DNA from 3 places in the Pseudomonas sp. A125 genome. Region 1 is predicted to be linked to each of the others. Evidence: riboswitches for the same ligand, from Rfam matches in the RefSeq annotation. Region 1 holds a riboswitch; each other region holds the start of a gene.
What was found. Region 1 has a riboswitch for cobalamin ahead of cobW (cobalamin biosynthesis protein CobW). Riboswitches for the same ligand answer to the same signal wherever they lie in the genome.

Region 1 (5,720 bases):
CGCGTAGCCGCCCCAGTTCAGGTAAACCTCGGCCAGGTCTTCGCGGCTCTGCCACAAGCGCCCATCAATCGCGCCCTGCACGCCGGCACCGTAGGCACCGGGCTTGGCGCCGAAGATCCGCCAGCCGGCCTGCTTCGCCGCCGCTTCTTCGTCCAGGCCCGACAGGCGCAACGCTTCGCGCTCGCTGCGCACCTTGGCCGCCAGCGGGTTCATGTCGTCGGGTTCGTCCAGCGCCGCCACGGCTTGCACTGCCGCGTCGAACAGGCGGATCAGGTTGGCAAACGCGTCGCGGAAGAACCCTGACACGCGCAAGGTCACGTCCACACGCGGGCGGTCCAGCAGGCTGATCGGCAGGATTTCAAAGTCATCCACCCGCTGGCTGCCCGTGGCCCACACCGGGCGCACGCCCATCAGCGCCATGGCCTGGGCGATGTCATCGCCGCCGGTGCGCATGGTGGCGGTGCCCCACACCGACAGGCCAAGCTGGCGCAGGTGGTCGCCGTGGTCTTGCAGGTGGCGCTCAAGAATCAGGTTCGCCGACTGGAAGCCAATGCGCCAGGCGGTGGTGGTGGGCAGGTTGCGCACATCCACCGAGAAAAAATTGCGACCGGTGGGCAACACGTCCAGGCGGCCCCGGCTCGGCGCGCCGCTCGGCCCTGCTGGCACAAAACGCCCGCCCAGGGCATCCAGCAAGCCACGCATTTCCGCCGGGCCGCAGGCATCCAGGCGCGGTGCGACGACGATGCGTAGGTTCTCGATCAGCGCTTTTACGTCCTCCCAGCCCGGCTCTTCAAGCTGTTCCACCGGGCCTTCCAGTGCCTGCTCGATCAGCCGCGCGGCGTACAATTCCAGGCGCTCACGGGTGTCACCGGCGGTGCGCCATAATTGCGTGTCGATCTTCTGCAACACCAGCGGGCGGCGCCCGGTCCACGGTTCGGCCAGGGCGCAATCCAGCGGGTCGAAGACCAGTTCAAAAGCCTTGGCCAGCACCCGCAGCAGGCTCGATTGCGGCCCGCGCCCGTCGCCACGCGGGATGCGCAACAACGCCAGTAAGGTGTCGATGCGCAAGCGGCCTTCAGGCGATTCACCGAAGACGTGCAGGCCATCGCGAATCTGCGATTCCTTCAAGTCACACAGGTAAGTGTCCAGGCGCGGCAGCCAGATCGCGGCATCGGCGTCGCTGTCGAGGTTTTCGTCCAGCGCCAGCTCCTGGTCGATCCGGGTTTCCCGCACCAGCTTGAGGATGTCTTTTTGCAGCTCGCGGGCACGCCGTGGGTCAAGCAATTGCGCTTCGTAATACTCGTCGGCCAACAGCTCCAGGTCACGCAGCGGGCCATAGGTTTCGGCGCGGGTGAGCGGCGGCATCAGGTGGTCGATGATCACCGCCTGGGTGCGGCGCTTGGCCTGGGCGCCCTCGCCCGGGTCGTTGACGATAAACGGGTAGATATTCGGCAGCGGCCCCAGCAATGCGTCTGGCCAGCAATGTTCCGAAAGCCCGACGCCCTTGCCCGGCAGCCACTCCAGGTTGCCGTGTTTGCCGACGTGGATCACGCCATGGGCGCCGTAGGTCTGGCGCAACCAGAAGTAAAACGCGAGGTAGCCGTGTGGCGGCACCAGGTCCGGATCGTGGTAGACCGCGCTGGCATCCACCTGGTAGCCCCGGGCTGGCTGGATGCCGACGAAGGTCAGGCCAAAGCGCAGGCCGGCGATCATCATGCGCCCATCGCGAAACATCGGATCGGTGTGTGGCGTACCCCAACGTGCCAACACCGCCTGGCGATTGGATTCGGGCAAGCGGTTGAACATCGCCTCGTAGTCGTCCAGCGCCAGGCTTTGGTGGCACGGACGCAGGTCCAGGCTGTCCAGGTCGTTGCTGATACCACCCAACAACGCCTGGATCAACGCCGTGCCGCTGTCCGGCAATACGTCCGGCAGCGGATAACCTTCAATCTTTAATGCCCGCAGGATATTCAGTGCGGCGGCTGGCGTATCCAGGCCCACGCCGTTGCCGATACGCCCGTCCCGCGTCGGGTAGTTGGCGAGGATCAGCGCGATGCGCTTTTCGGCGTTCGGCACCCGCGCCAGTTCGACCCAGCGCCGCGCCAGTTCGGCGACAAAATCCATACGCTCCGGCTGCGCGCGGTAGCACACCACATCGGATTGGCTGCGCTCGCTGCGCCAGGCCAGGTCCTTGAAGCTGATGGGCCGGCTGATGATGCGCCCGTCCAGTTCCGGCAAGGCAATGTGCATCGCCAGGTCGCGCGGGCCGAGGCCTTGCTCGCTGGCTTGCCAGCCGGGTTCGTTGTCTTGGGCGCAAATCGCCTGGATCACCGGGATATTGCGCCGAAACGGCCGCAGGTGCGGTGCTTCGGGGCTGGATTGAGCGAAGCCTGTGGTGTTCAGAATCACCGCGGCGTGCACTTCGTCCAGCAGGTCTTCAACCACCGTCAGGCAGCCGGGCTCTTTCAAACTGGCCACTGCCATCGGCAATGGGTTCAACCCCGCCGCCTGCAAGCGTTGGCAAAAAACATCGATAAAACCGGTGTTGGCTGCCTGCAAGTGCGAGCGGTAGAACAGCACCGCCGCCACCGGAAAATCAGGCTGCCAATCGGCCTGCCAATCGTTGAGACGGGCATTGGCTTTGTGCGGGTGATAAATCGCCGTGCGCGGCAAGGTTTGCGGCTCGCTCCAGGCGTAATCGCGGCCGAGGTAGCCAGCCGCCAGGCAACGATAGAAATCCAGCGCGTTACCCAGGCCGCCCTGGCGCAGGAACTGCCAAAGCCGGTCGCGCGCCTCGGCATCCACGGTGCTGAGGCCGCTGAGTTCAGGGTCTGGCCGATCATCCCCCGGCACCAGGATCAACTGCACACCGCGTTCGGCCAACTCCACCAGGCGCTCGATACCATAACGCCAATAACCGATACCACCGTGCAGCGAAATCAGGATGACCTTGGCGTGGCGCAGCACCTCGTCCACGTACAAGTCGACCGACGCATGGTTTTGCACCTGCATCGGGTTGGCCAGGCGCAGGCTCGGGTAATCCTCGGGCAACTGCTGGGCCGCTTCGGCCAGCAGCGCCAGGCTGGAATCGCCGCTGCACAGGATCACCAGCTCGGCGGGGGTTTGGCCAAGGTCGGCAATGTTGTCATCCGAAACGAAACCGCCGGGCTGGGTCCTGAGCAGGTGCATGGGTCAGACGCTGAGGGCAGCGCGCAATTGCGCTTCGAGCAAGGTGGCGTCCAGTTCCTGGCCGATCAGCACCAAGTGCGTGGCACGTGGCTCATCGGCGCGCCAGGCGCGGTCGAAGTGCTTGTCGAAACGGGTGCCCACGCCCTGGATCAGCAGGCGCATCGGCTTGTTCGGGATCGCCGCGAAGCCTTTGACCCGCAGGATGCCGTGCTGCACCACCAGTTGGGTCAGGGCGTCCAGCAGCAGGCTTTCGTCGGCCTGGGGCAGTTCGATGGAGATGGAGTCGAAGGCATCGTGGTCGTGGTCGTCCTCACCTTCGTGATGATGATCGTGATGGCTGTGGCGGCCGTCGATGTGTTCTTCCGAGCCCGCGCCCAGGCCGATCAACACGTCCAGTGGCAGGCGACCGCTGCTGGCTTCGATGACTTTTACCGCTGGCGGCAGCTCTTCAGCCACCTCCAGGCGCACACGGGCCAGGTCTTCAGGGCTGATCAGGTCGCACTTGTTGAGGATCACCAGATCGGCGCTGGCCAGTTGGTCGGCGAACAGCTCGTGCAGCGGCGATTCGTGGTCCAGGTTCGGGTCGAGTTTGCGCTGGGCATCGACCTGGTCCGGGAAGGCGGCGAAGGTGCCGGCGGCCACGGCCGGGCTGTCGACCACGGTGATCACCGCGTCAACGGTGCAGGCGCTGCGGATTTCCGGCCACTGGAACGCTTGAACCAAAGGCTTTGGCAGGGCCAGGCCCGAGGTTTCGATGAGGATATGGTCGAGGTCGCCGCGACGGGCCACCAGTTCGCGCATCACCGGGAAGAACTCTTCCTGGACCGTGCAGCACAGGCAGCCATTGGCCAATTCGTAGACGCGGCCGTTGGCTTCTTCTTCAGTGCAGCCGATGGAGCATTGCTTGAGGATTTCACCGTCAATGCCCAACTCACCGAACTCGTTGACGATCACCGCGATGCGGCGCCCCTGGGCGTTGTCCAGCATGTGGCGCAGCAAGGTGGTCTTGCCCGAGCCAAGGAAGCCGGTGACGATGGTGACGGGGAGTTTGGCCAGTGTTTTCATCGGATGCCCTTTGGGGCGGGCATACGGGACGAGTGGCCCTGCGCGGGTGCGCAGAAGCAGAATTCGCCACCGGATCACCCCGCCCGGTTGAAGTAGAAAATCGGTTGCGAGGCAGGTCTCCTGGCTTGGGGCTTGCCGGCGGTGAGGCCGGCGCTGGCTGCGCCTTCCCGCCTGGTTCAGGCAGTGGCGTGGCAGTCAGATGAACCCTTTACAGTTGCGGGGGCAGCCGCGGCATCGACCGCGTTCCCTTCTTAGCTTCGGCCTGGGCCGAAGAACCTCGAAGGTGCAAGGCTACGCAGTGCGCGGGGACGGGTCAACGTCCGAACGTTTGGAGCGAATCAGCGCCAGGCGCTCCAGCATGCCCTCGCTCGCTGCTGGCCCGGCTTGAACGCTGCATTGCTCGACGGACACGCGCGCACCGTCGGCATCTACCACGGCCACCTCCACCGGGCGCCGGGTTTCGCGGTCGACCAACTGCAGGCTTTCACCTTCGGTGGCGAAATGGCGGTTGCCCCAGCCGATGAATGCCATGATTACCACGCGAAAATCCTCGCCAGCCGGCGTCGGCACGTACTCGAAACGCGGCGGCCGCTCGCTGTATTGCTGGCGCGCAAGCAGCCCCGCTTCCACCAGGCTGTTGAGCCGGCGCGTGAGCATATTGGGGGCGATCCCCAGGCTCTGGGAAAACTCGTCAAAGCGCCGCAAGCCTTGCAGCGCATCGCGCATGATCAAAATGCTCCACCACTCGCCGACCCTTTCCACTGCGCGCGCTACCGGGCATTCGGCGTTAACCAGCGACGTACGTTGCATTGCAGTTCCTCTGTGGGCGAGCCCGAAAATTTAAGCTATCCGATGTTACTTTCATGATGATAGCTTCGTCCATGCATTGCTACCAACCTGAAATTTGCGGAGCTAAGCGATCATGAGTAAGCGAATTGTTGTGACCGGCATGGGTGCAGTGACCCCGCTGGGAACCGGCGTGGAACAGACCTGGAAACGCCTGCTGGCAGGTGAGTCCGGGATCCGCAGGCTACCCGAAGAATTGGTCGGCGACCTGGCAATCAGCATTGGCGGCCAAGTTCTGAACCGTACCCAGGACCCAGAAGCCGGGTTTGACCCGGACACTGTCATCCCGGCGAAAGAACAGCGCAAGATGGATCGATTCATCGTGTTTGCCCTGGCCGCCGCCCAGGAAGCCCTGGCGCAGGCTGGCTGGAGCCCGCAAACGCCAGCGCAACAGGAACGTACCGCAACCATTATTGCTTCCGGAGTGGGCGGTTTCCCGGCGATTGCCGAGGCCGTTCGGACCGCTGACAGCAAAGGCCCGCGCCGCCTGTCGCCGTTCACGATTCCGTCATTCCTCGGCAACATGGCCGCCGGGCACGTGTCGATCCAGCATCAGTTGAAAGGCCCGCTCGGCTCCCCCGTCACCGCGTGCGCCGCCGGCGTACAGGCGATTGGTGATG
Region 2 (5,720 bases), on a different contig from region 1:
ACCAAATCCGGTTTCTGCGCATAGAGCACTTCGCTGGACGGGTACTTGGGCGCAATCACTGGTACGCCGAAGTATTCGACGTGTCGGTGCGCCGTGCCATTGTCATCCAGGTATGCCACGCCCACCAATGCCGGCCCGACATCCAGCGCCAACAGCAAGTCGGCGGCATGCTGGTTGAGGGCCACGATGCGCGAGGGCGGTGAATGCGCGGCGGCCCAGTCCTGGTTGCAGTTGCGATAACTGTCGGCCAGCACCGGTGTGGCGCAGAGCAGGGCGCTTAACAGTAACCAGGGGGCTTTCATGATCGCTCCTTGATCAGCAGATCCTCGACGACTTCGCCGCCCACCAGGTGCACCTCCACCAGGCGCCGGACGTCTGCGTTGCTGTGCACGCCGTACCAGCAAGTGTCCGGGTACACCGTCACTATCGGCCCCAGGTTGCACGGGAACTGGCAGTGGGTGCGGGTCAACAGTACGCCGCCAGGCTTTTCGATGCAGTCGTGTTGCAGCAGGTGGCGGCGCAGGGTTTTCCACAGTTGCAGCGCGCCACGCTGGGTGCAGCGCGGGCCGGTGCACAGGAACACGTGACGGGCGTGGGCGGGGACATGGGACCAGTCCGGATGAGTCTCTATGGGCGTATCCATCAGAAGCGGTACGTGTAGCGGACTTCGGAGCTGAACGGCCGTCCGAGGTTGTCGACGTTGCTGGCGCGGCTGGTGACGTAGTCGCGGTCTAACAGGTTCTCTACCAGTAGGCTGACGCGGTGTTGGTGGGCGTTGTCGATATAGCGATAGGCGTCGGCATCCACCACGGTGTAGTTGCCGTACTCGACCTTTTTCGAGCTGACGATATCACCGATGTACCGCGCGGCTGTGCCGGCGCCCCACATGCGGTCCACCGATTCGTAGCCGACCCGCGAACGGGCGAAGAACCCGGGGATGTCGTTGAGGGTGACGCCAGCGCGGGACTCGGTGAGGTTACGCGTTATGTCGGCCTGCACGCTCCATTGCGCGTTGAGTTGCAGCTTGGCGTCTGCCTCGAAACCGCGCATCTGGAGCTGCCCCTGGCCGTTGACCCACTGGATATCGTCCAGGGTGATCAGGTCGGTGATCTTGCGCTTGAACAACGTGACGCTGGCGCTGAAGTCTCGCCCCAGCAGGCTGCCCTTGTAGTCGAGGCCCAGCTCGGCGTTGCGGCTCTTCTCTGGCTTGAGGTTGCGGTTACCTTTTTCATCCTCTTCGTTGACGAACAGTTGCTCGGCGTTCGGCAGTTTGTAGGCGGTGCCGTATTGGCCGCGCAGGGCCCAGTGGTCGTTGATGTCGTAGAGCGAAGTGAGCATGCCGACGGTGGCGCTGTCGCCGCCGCTCATGGCTTCGTGGCGTACGCCGATGCTCGGGTGCCAGTTCGGCAGCGCCTCGATATTCGGGCGCAACTGGGTGTACAGCGCGTGGGCCTGAGCCTTGTTGTCGTCGATGATCAGCACATCGTCCTGGCCCTTGAACCACTGGTTGTCGGAGCCGAACACCAGCACGTGTTCTCCCGGCAGCACGGCCTTGCCTTCGGCCTGCACGCCCCAGTCGGTGAAGCCCCAATAGTCGTTGTGGTTGATGACCCGGGTGCCGCCGCCCTGGAGATTGTTGATGCGGGTATAGCGCGTGTCCCAATCGTTGATATGGCCTTTGACAAAATAGCTCAGGCGCTCGTTGAGGCTCTGCTCGAAGGTGGCCGTGGCGATCTGTTGCACGCGGTCGTTGGTGGTCTTGTGGTTGCCTGCCGGGCGGGCGAAATCCAGGTTGGCGTCGGCGTACTGGTAAAACAGCTCAAGGCGCGTGTCATCGCCAAACGACTGGACTGCCTTGGTGCCGAAGGTGGTGACTTCGTAGGAGCGCTGCTTGTCGCTGACGTTTTTCATGTCGCGGTTGCGAAACGGCTGGTAGCCCTCGGAGACGTTGCGGCTGATGTAGGCCAGCAAGCCAAGATCGCCAAAACCGTTGTTGAAGATCTTCTCGACCCGGGCATCGCCGGTGGTGCCGCCGAAGGTGTCTGCGCCCAGGTTCACCTCGCCGGACGCCTCGCGGGTTTGCGGGCTGCGGGTAACGATGTTGATCACCCCCGACACCGCCTGGGTGCCGAACAGCAGGCTCTGGCCACCCTTGAGCACTTCGATGCGCTCGATGGCGTTGGCGGGCAGAGTGTCCAGGTACAGGCCGCCGTACAGGCGGTTGTTCAGGCGTACTCCGTCCAGCAGGATCAGCGTGTCATCGTTGCGCCCGCCCAGCAGGGAATAGGTACCGTAGTCGAACGGGCCGTTCTTGGGCGCCACGTACAGGCCGGGGATGAACATCTGCATCACGCGCGACACATCGGCGGCGGGGCCGGCGCGTTCGATCTGTTCGCGGGTGACGGTCTCGACCTTGCTGCCGTACTGGGCCATGTCGGCCACGGTGGTGGACTCCACCGACGGCGCAGAAACGATCTGCTGCTTGAGCTCAAGGGTGTTGTCGTCGGCCAGCAGCAGGGGGCTGAACAGGCAGCCGAGCAACAGGCTGGGCACGGGAGTGTTGAAAGGTCGAATCATAGTCTTCTCGGAAAAGTTTCTTTCGCGAAAAGCACGCACGAGTAGGCACCGAGCACACGCCAATACCGGCCCATGCCCGCCCACCGCAGGATTTTGCCAAACAGAATTCCAGGCCGGTCTCCGGGCTCACGCGTATGGACACCTTCACCTTCCCATGGCGCGCAGGCCACAGTGGTGTGTCGAAGGGGTCACGCGTCTACCGTTGCGGGGGCAGCACCGGACTGGCTCGGAAAGAGCGGCACCGGTTTCCCGTTTCACCCCATGCACGGCGGCATGAGGCACCTGAAACAGGCCGGCATCTGAACATTCGAATGACCGTTCGTCAACTTGGCTGCGGCTTTTTCAGTGACCCTGTGGGAAGCGACTGACGGATCTTGCTAGAAATTTCCTACAGGAGTACAAATGTACTCCATGACGACTTTAACGCCCCGCCGCACCGCCATCCTGACCTTTATCCGCGACCGTATCGCGCAGCAAGGCCAGTCCCCCAGCCTCGCCGAGATCGCCGAGGCGTTCGGCTTTGCCTCCCGCAGCGTGGCGCGCAAGCATGTGCTGGCGCTGACTGAGGGCGGCTTTATCGAGGTCAACCCGAACCAGGCCCGGGGCATTCGCCTGCTTAATCAGCCGGTGCGGCCTGAGCTGCTGGACATCCCGGTGCTCGGCCGAGTGGCTGCCGGCCTGCCCATCGGCGCCGACGCCGAAGTGCACAACCGCTTGCTGCTCGACCCTGGCATGTTCGCCAAAACCCCGGACTACCTGCTGCGGGTGCAGGGCGATTCGATGATCGAAGACGGCATCCTCGATGGCGACTTGGTGGGCGTACGCCGCAGTGCCGAGGCCTTGAATGGGCAAATCGTGGTGGCGCGCCTGGACGGTGAAGTCACCATCAAGCGTTTCGAACATGTCGGCGAGCGCGTGCGCCTGCTGCCACGCAACCCCGCTTATCAGCCCATCGTGGTGCGTCCCGATCAGGACCTGGCGATCGAAGGGGTGTTTTGCGGCCTGGTGAGGCAAGGCTGATGGGCGCCGTCGTTGCCCTGGACTCGCTGTTCAATGGCGGCCGGGTCTGGAAGGGCCGGCCCGCCGCGCCGCCTGCCAGCGTCCATCCCACCGGGCTTGCGGCGCTGGATGCAGTGCTGCCCAGCGGTGGCTGGCCGGAGGCGGCGTTGAGCGAAATCCTCATGGCCAAGGAGGGCGTGGGCGAGTTGCAACTGGTGTGGCCGACCCTGGCGCGGTTGGCGGCGGCCGGCGAGCGCATCGTGCTGGTGGCGCCGCCTTACACGCCGTACCCCCACGCCTGGCAAAACGCCGGGGTCGATGTGCGCCAGCTGTCGGTGATCCAGGCCGATGAGCGCGACGCCTTGTGGGCGGTGGAGCAATGCCTGCGTTCCGGCAGTTGCGGCGCGGTGTTGTGCTGGCCGCGCAAGGCCGATGACCGGGCCTTGCGCCGCTTGCAGGTGGCGGCAGAAACCGGCCAGACCCTGGCCTTCGCCTGGCGCTCGTTGAACGAGGCGATCAACCCGTCACCGGCCGCCTTGCGCCTGGCGGTGGAGGCCAGCCCGGCGCAAGTGCGGGTGCTCAAGTGCCGGGGCGGCCTGGCCCATCCCGCGCCCATTGCACTTGGGCACTGAGGTTGGCATGCGCTGGGTGTGTATTGTCTTCCCGCAATTGGCGCTGGACGGGGTGCTGCGTGTGCGCCCCGAACCGGATCAGCCGTTGGCCCTGCTGGCGGGTACGCCACAACGGCGGGTGCTGCAAACCGTCAATGAGGCCGCCCGCAAACTCGGGCTGCGCCCCGGCCAATCGCTGACGGCGGCCCATGCCTTGACCAAGGCGTTTGCCTGCGCCGAATACGACCCGGCGCAGATCGAATACTGGCAGCAATTTCTGGCGGCCTGGGCCTACCGTTTCAGTTCCCAGGTCAGCGTGTTCTACCCACGGGCGTTGCTGTTCGAGATCGAGTCGAGCCTGGGCCTGTTCGGGCCCTGGCCGCTGCTTGAAGCGCGCTTGCGCAAGGAACTGACCGACCTGGGGTTTCGTCATCGCATTGTCGCCGCGCCAAACCCGGCAGCAGCGCGAATATTAGCGAATGCCTACGACGGCCTCGCTGTGGCCGATGAGCACAGCCTGCAACAAGCGTTGGCGCCGATCCCCATCGACCGCGCCGGCCTCGACCCGCAAGCCGCCACCGCGTTGTCGCGCATGGGCTTGCGCACCCTGGCCCAGGTGCAGGCGCTGCCCCGGCATACTTTGGCCCGGCGGTTCGACGCGGCGCTGCTCAAGCACCTCGATGCACTGAGTGGGCAACGGCCGCTGGCCCTGGCGTTCTACCAGCCGCCGGACCGTTTCGATGTGCGCATCGAGCTGAATTTTGATGTGTTGTCCCATCAAGCCTTGCTGTTTCCCTTGCGCCGTTTGACCGGCGATTTGTCGGCGTTCCTGTGTGGCCGCGACAGTGGCGTGCAACGCTTTGACCTGCACCTGGAACACGCGGCAGAACCCGACACCCTCATCAAGGTCGGCCTGCTCAGTGCCGAACGTGATGCAGCGATGCTGTTCGAACTGGCCCGTGGCCGCCTGGAGCAAGTGCACGTCACCTCGCCGGTGCGCGGCTTTCGCCTGGAGGCCCAGGACCTGCCAGTGTTTGTGCCCCAGCGCCAGGACCTGTTCGACGAACGCCCGCAACAAACCCTGCCGTGGGAGCAACTGCGCGAACGCCTGCGGGCGCGGCTGGGGGACGAGGCAGTGCAAGGCCTGCGCTTTCACGCCGACCATCGCCCCGAATGCGCCTGGCAACCCGGTGCCGACACGCGCCCATGCATGCCCTCAAACAACGTGCAGCGCCCCGGCTGGTTGCTGCCTGAACCCACGCCCCTGGCGGAGCACGGCCTACAGATATTGATGGGCCCGGAACGTATCGAATCGGGCTGGTGGGATGGCGCCGATGTGCGCCGCGATTACTACCTGGTACGCACCCGCGCCGGCCAGCAGGGCTGGGCTTACCGAACCGTGGGCGAAAGCGGCGCGCTGTGGCTGCAAGGCTGGTTCGCATGAGTTATGCGGAGCTGCATTGCCTGTCCAACTTCAGTTTCCAGCGGGGCGCCTCCAGTGCCCGCGAGCTGTTTGAGCGGGCCAAACAGCAG
Region 3 (5,720 bases), on a different contig from region 1:
ATTCAGTTCGCTGGCTTGCACCAGGCCAAGGTGGCGGCTGGGCAACTCGATGCCGGTTTCCCGGGACAGTGCGCCGTACCAGCGCAAGCCTTCAGTGAGGCTGCCTTCGAGCAATTGCGCATGGCGCAGCGTGCCAACTCGGTTGGCCAGTACACCGGCGAACGGCAGGTCTGGCTGGTAACGCGCCAGGCCCAACGCCAGGGCGCCGAAGGTCTGGGCCATGGCCGTACCGTCGATCACCGCCAGTACCGGCACGCCAAAGTGCCGCGCCAGGTCGGCGCTGGACGGTGTGCCGTCGAACAGGCCCATCACGCCTTCGATCAGGATCAGGTCGGCTTCCCCCGCCGCTTCCCACAGCAACCGGCGACTTTCCTGCTCGCCCACCATCCACATGTCTAATTGATAGACCGGCGCACCACTGGCGCGCTCGTGGATCATCGGGTCGAGAAAGTCCGGGCCGCATTTGAACACCCGCACCTTGCGCCCCAGGTTGCGGTGCAAACGGGCCAGCGCGGCGGTGACGGTGGTTTTGCCCTGGCCGGACGCCGGTGCGGCGATCAGGACAGCAGGGCAGTGACGGGGCTGATTCAAAGTTCGATGCCTTTCTGTGCCTTGATACCGGCCTGGAAGGCGTGCTTGAGCATGCCCATTTCAGTCACGGTGTCGGCCATTTCGATCAATTCGGGTTTCGCGCCACGGCCGGTCACCAGCACGTGTTGCATTGGCGGGCGGGCCTGCAGGTCGCCGAGCACCTGGTCCAGGTCGAGGTAGCCGTGCTTGAGGGCGATGTTCAGCTCATCCAGCACCACCAGGCCGATGGCCGGGTTTTGCAGCATTTCCCGGGAGACCGCCCAAGCTGCCTCGGCGGCGACGATGTCGCGCGCGCGGTCCTGGGTTTCCCAGGTAAAACCTTCGCCCATTACGTGAAAGCGCACCTGCTCAGGGAAGCGGCGGAAGAACAGTTCTTCGCCGGTGCTGTTGCGCCCCTTGATGAACTGCACCACGCCGCACTGCATGCCATGGCCCATGGCCCGGGCCAGCATGCCAAAGGCCGAACTGCTCTTGCCCTTGCCGTTGCCAGTGAGCACCAGCAGCAACCCGCACTCGTTGGGTGAATTGGCAATGCGCTCATCAATCACGGCTTTTTTGCGCAGCATGCGCGCCAGGTGGCGTTCGTCACGATCGGGGGATTCAGTCATGGCAGCTCTCCGTTGGGGCTGGACAAAAACGGCGGGCAGGAAAAGACACATACAGACAGCCAAGCATCGCCCACCGTGATGCTGTTGGATGGATCAGGCCGGTCTCCGGGCTCATGAGTGGCATGGGATGCCGAGGGTGCACCTTCCCATATCGCGGGCGATACAGTGGTTTGAGGCACCGTCTTGACTCATTTACCGTTGCGGGGGCAGCGCCGGGATCGTGGCTGCACTGTAAAAAAGTGCGCTCACTCACCGGCTTCCCTGTTTCACTCAGTCGGCGCGTACGCCACAGAGCACCTGAAACAAGCCGCGAAGGTTAGTGGGTTGGGGGTGGAGCGTCAATTAAAGCCGGACATGCGCGTGAACCATCGGGCCGCCACGCACCTCTATCCCTACAGGTATTAAGGAGAAAACCATGCACAAGACCCGACTTGCCCTACTGATCATGGTGGCCGGCACACTCGCCGCCTGTGGTGAAAGCTCTACCCTGCAAGTGTCCGACGGCACCGGCCCCTCGCCCAAGCTGCCCGAACCGAACAAAACCCTGATCCCCACGGTGAACATCGCGCCGGCGATCGGCTGGCCCGAAGGCAGCAAGCCGACCCCGGCGGCGGGCACTCAGGTGGCGGCGTTCGCCGAGGGCCTGGATCACCCACGCTGGCTGTATGTGCTGCCCAATGGTGACGTGCTGGTGGCCGAAACCAATGCACCGCCCAAGCCGGACGATTCCAAGGGCATTCGTGGCTGGGTGATGGAGAAAGTCATGGGCCGCGCCGGGGCCGGCGTGCCGAGCCCGAACCGCATCACTCTGCTGCGGGACGCCGACCACGATGGCGTCGCCGAAACCCGCACGGTGTTCCTGGAAAACCTGAACTCGCCGTTTGGCATGGCATTGGTGGGCAACGACCTGTATGTCGCCGATTCGGACAAGCTGCTGCGCTTCCCTTACCAGCCAGGTGAAACCTCGATCAAGGAAGCCGGCACCACCGTGACCGACTTGCCGGGCGGCAGCATCAACCATCACTGGACCAAGAACGTGGTGGCCAGCAAGGATGGCAGCAAGCTGTACGTCAGCGTAGGCTCCAACAGCAACGTTGGGGAAAACGGCCTGGACGCAGAACAAGGCCGCGCCGCGATCTGGGAAGTGGACCGCGCCACTGGCCAGCATCGCATCTTCGCCTCCGGCCTGCGCAACCCCAACGGTATGGCCTGGGAGCCGCAAAGCGGCAAGCTGTGGACAGCGGTTAACGAGCGCGATGAAATCGGCAGCGACCTGGTGCCGGACTACATCACCTCGGTCAAGGATGGGGCCTTCTACGGCTGGCCGTTCAGTTACTACGGGCAGCACGTGGATGTGCGGGTGAATCCGCAGAACCCGGACCTGGTGGCCAAGGCGATCACACCGGATTACGCGGTAGGCCCACACACGGCGTCCCTGGGGCTGACCTTTGCCGACGGCAGCACGTTACCGGCGCAGTTCAGCAACGGCGCGTTTATCGGCCAGCATGGCTCGTGGAACCGCAAGCCCCACAGCGGCTACAAGGTGATCTTCGTGCCGTTTGAGGCAGGCCAGCCCAAAGGCCGGCCGGTGGATGTGCTGACCGGGTTCCTCAACAGCGATGAGAAAGCCATGGGGCGCCCGGTAGGCGTGGTGATCGACAAGCAGGGGGATTTGTTGGTGGCAGATGATGTGGGAAACAAGGTGTGGCGGGTGTCGGCGGCGAAATAGCCCGCCCTGAAAAACACTGTGGGAGCCTAGGCTCCCACAGTTGTTTTTGCTTATGGATTACGCGCCAGATGCTCGGCGGGCAACACGCGCTTGGCGCTCAGGTAGGCGTTCTGCCAATAGGCCTTGGACAGTGTGTCCAGCTTCACCGTACCGCCGGTTTGCGGCGCATGCACAAAGCGCCCTTCACCCACGTAGATCCCGGCGTGGCTGACTTGCGAGCCGCCGCCCGTGGCGAAGAAAAGCAGGTCGCCGGTTTGCAGGTTGTTTTCGCTCACGTCCATGGCGCGCATCACGATCAGCTCGCGAGTGGTACGCGGCAAGGAGATGCCCGCCGCATCGCGGTACACAAACCCGATCAGGCCGCTGCAATCAAATCCCGAGTCCGGCGTATTGCCGCCCCAGCGATAAGGCGTGCCGACCAGGCCCAGCGCACGGAAGAGCACGTCTTCGGCAGCAGGCGAGAAACTTTGGGTGGCGTAGGTGTTGAACACCGGCTTGGGCTTGACGGCCACGGGAGCAGGCGGAGGACGACTTGCGCAGGCACTGAGCAGCGCGGCGCAAACAAGAAGAATTAGGCGGGCCGAGGTCGACATGGGCAGAACAATCCTGATCTGGATGCGGCTTTCGCTGCCGAACGCTGAAAACCAGAACGCGCAAGCAAAGCTCGCGCGATCGATTTACAACAATGTCCAGGGATTCTAGCGCTTACACGTCAAACTTCAAGTATCACTTTAACTTTACTTGCTGGCGGTAACGGTAGTCGGGGCCATCGCGAGGGCGCGCTTGGCTTCGATGAAGGTTTTGCTCCAGTAGCTGTCACCCAGGTTGTCGACCCGCACACCACCGCTGCGGCGGCTGCTGGAGTGGATAAACTGGTTGTCGCCCAGGTAGATACCGGCGTGACTGACACGACCACGGCCAGCAGTACTGAAGAAAAGCAGATCACCGGGCTTGAGGTTGTTCCGCGCGACCAACGGTGCATCCACGTTGATCATTTCGCGGGTGGAACGCGGCAGGTTCATGCCGGCTTCCTCGCGAAACAGGTAGCCGATGAAACCGCTGCAGTCGAAACCGGCCTCAGAGGTACCGCCGAAACGGTAACGGGTACCGATCAGGGACATGCCGCGTTCGAGAATGCTGTCGGCCAGAACGGGAAGCTGGTAAGGCTTGGCGCCGGCGAAGTCGGCGAGTTCTTTTTCGGTTGCGATCTCTTCCTGATAAACACTGGAAGACTGCGACGCAACGAATTTTGCCTGGGACTGTTGTGCTGGTTTTTGCTGCTCAACCACGTTTTGAGTGTGGGTGGCGCAACCAAACAACAGGGTAACGAGTGCGAGAGGCACGAGGGGTGCGAAGCGATTTAGCATGGGCACGACCGTGGCTGATGTGTAAAGAAGCCGAGACTATGCCCTCTATCACATCGATTTGCAAATTCAATCGTGATCTTTGTGACTTCTTGTTTGGACTATGACATCTAAGCCCTTAACACCCTATACAACCCATTTGCGTGGCAAAAACGGCCCAAACGCAGGTTTTCTGACGCCTGGAATTTGCCGAAAGCCCCGTTTTCAAAGGGCTGGCTACCAGCCGAGGGTTTCCTTGAGGAAGGGAATGGTCAGCTTGCGCTGGGCCTGCAAGGAGGCCTGGTCGAGCTGTTCGAGCAAGTCGAACAATGCGCTCATGCTGCGGGTGCCACGCGTAAGGATAAAATGCCCGACTTCGTCGGTCAGGTGCAACCCGCGACGGGAAGCCCGCAGTTGCAGGGCACGCAATTTGTCTTCATCGGATAACGGGCGCATCTGGAAGATCAGCGCCAGGGTCAGCCGCGACTTCAAGTCGGCCAGCTTCACCGGCAACTCACGTGGCGAGGTGGACGCGGCAATCAGCAAGCGCCGGCCGCTGTCGCGCAAGCGGTTAAACAGATGGAACAGCGCCTCCTCCCAATCCGCCCGCCCCGCCACCGCCTGCAAATCATCCAGGCAGACCAGTTCGTATTGTTCAAGGTTGTCGAGGATCTCGATACCGCGGTCCAGCAGCTCTGCCAGTGGCAGGTACACCGCCGGTTCACCCATCTGCTCGAAGCGCAGGCACGCGGCCTGTAACAAGTGGGTACGCCCCACGCCGTCCTTGCCCCAGAGGTAGATCAGGCTTTCGGTCCAGCCGGCGTCGGCTTCGCAGAGCCGCTCGACATAGCCGAGTGCAGCGGCATTGGCGCCTGGGTAGTAATTGATAAAGGTGGCGTCGTCACGCAGACGCACACCTAGGGGCAGCTGAATCGGTTTCATGCTGACTGAACGGCTACAATCGAACCGTTAGTGGCCTCTGTGTAAAGTTTGCAAAGTTTATACCCGTGACGCCGGGCGCACAATGCAGCAGACCACAAGCAAAATCAAAGGTTTGCGTTAACTTGTTGGATTTGTGAGGATTGTTTGACGCCCTGGTGTAACGCCAGGGCCGATAAACGACAAACCCGGCCTTGAGCCGGGTTTGTGATGCTGCGGTTACAACTCTGGTTCGTCGACCCCTGCGTACATGTCCGAGTCCTTGTACAAGTCGTGCACATGGCGCACCAGCACCATGATCACCGCCGCCACGGGCAGCGCCAGCAGGATGCCGGTAAAGCCGAACAGTTCGCCGCCCGCCAGGATCGCGAAGATCACCGCCACCGGGTGCAGGCCGATCCTGTCGCCCACCAGCAACGGCGTCAGCACCATGCCTTCCAGGGCCTGACCGACCATGAACACCGCGACAATCCCGAGCATCGGGTACAGGTCGCCGTGGAACTGGAACAG

Region 2: linked by a shared signal. The riboswitch ahead of ACZRN6_RS24050 (TonB-dependent receptor plug domain-containing protein) and the one ahead of cobW (cobalamin biosynthesis protein CobW) in region 1 are both predicted to bind cobalamin.
Region 3: linked by a shared signal. The riboswitch ahead of cobO (cob(I)yrinic acid a,c-diamide adenosyltransferase) and the one ahead of cobW (cobalamin biosynthesis protein CobW) in region 1 are both predicted to bind cobalamin.

Annotation. Positions count from the first base shown of each region.
Region 1 is NZ_JBUZVP010000030.1:3,180-8,899, forward strand. It holds gene cobN (cobaltochelatase subunit CobN) at 1-3,189, opposite strand, end outside; gene cobW (cobalamin biosynthesis protein CobW) at 3,193-4,254, opposite strand; cobalamin riboswitch at 4,348-4,549, opposite strand; gene ACZRN6_RS29435 (winged helix-turn-helix transcriptional regulator) at 4,546-5,064, opposite strand; gene fabF (beta-ketoacyl-ACP synthase II) at 5,177-5,720, shown strand, end outside.
Region 2 is NZ_JBUZVP010000019.1:122,744-128,463, forward strand. It holds gene ACZRN6_RS24040 (ABC transporter substrate-binding protein) at 1-302, opposite strand, end outside; gene ACZRN6_RS24045 ((2Fe-2S) ferredoxin domain-containing protein) at 299-643, opposite strand; gene ACZRN6_RS24050 (TonB-dependent receptor plug domain-containing protein) at 643-2,577, opposite strand; cobalamin riboswitch at 2,672-2,878, opposite strand; gene lexA (transcriptional repressor LexA) at 2,980-3,597, shown strand; gene imuA (translesion DNA synthesis-associated protein ImuA) at 3,597-4,208, shown strand; gene ACZRN6_RS24065 (Y-family DNA polymerase) at 4,216-5,631, shown strand; gene ACZRN6_RS24070 (error-prone DNA polymerase) at 5,607-5,720, shown strand, end outside.
Region 3 is NZ_JBUZVP010000001.1:436,408-442,127, forward strand. It holds gene ACZRN6_RS01970 (cobyrinate a,c-diamide synthase) at 1-591, opposite strand, end outside; gene cobO (cob(I)yrinic acid a,c-diamide adenosyltransferase) at 588-1,199, opposite strand; cobalamin riboswitch at 1,279-1,515, opposite strand; gene ACZRN6_RS01980 (PQQ-dependent sugar dehydrogenase) at 1,615-2,928, shown strand; gene ACZRN6_RS01985 (C40 family peptidase) at 2,979-3,521, opposite strand; gene ACZRN6_RS01990 (C40 family peptidase) at 3,666-4,295, opposite strand; gene hda (DnaA regulatory inactivator Hda) at 4,509-5,213, opposite strand; gene ACZRN6_RS02000 (AI-2E family transporter) at 5,430-5,720, opposite strand, start outside.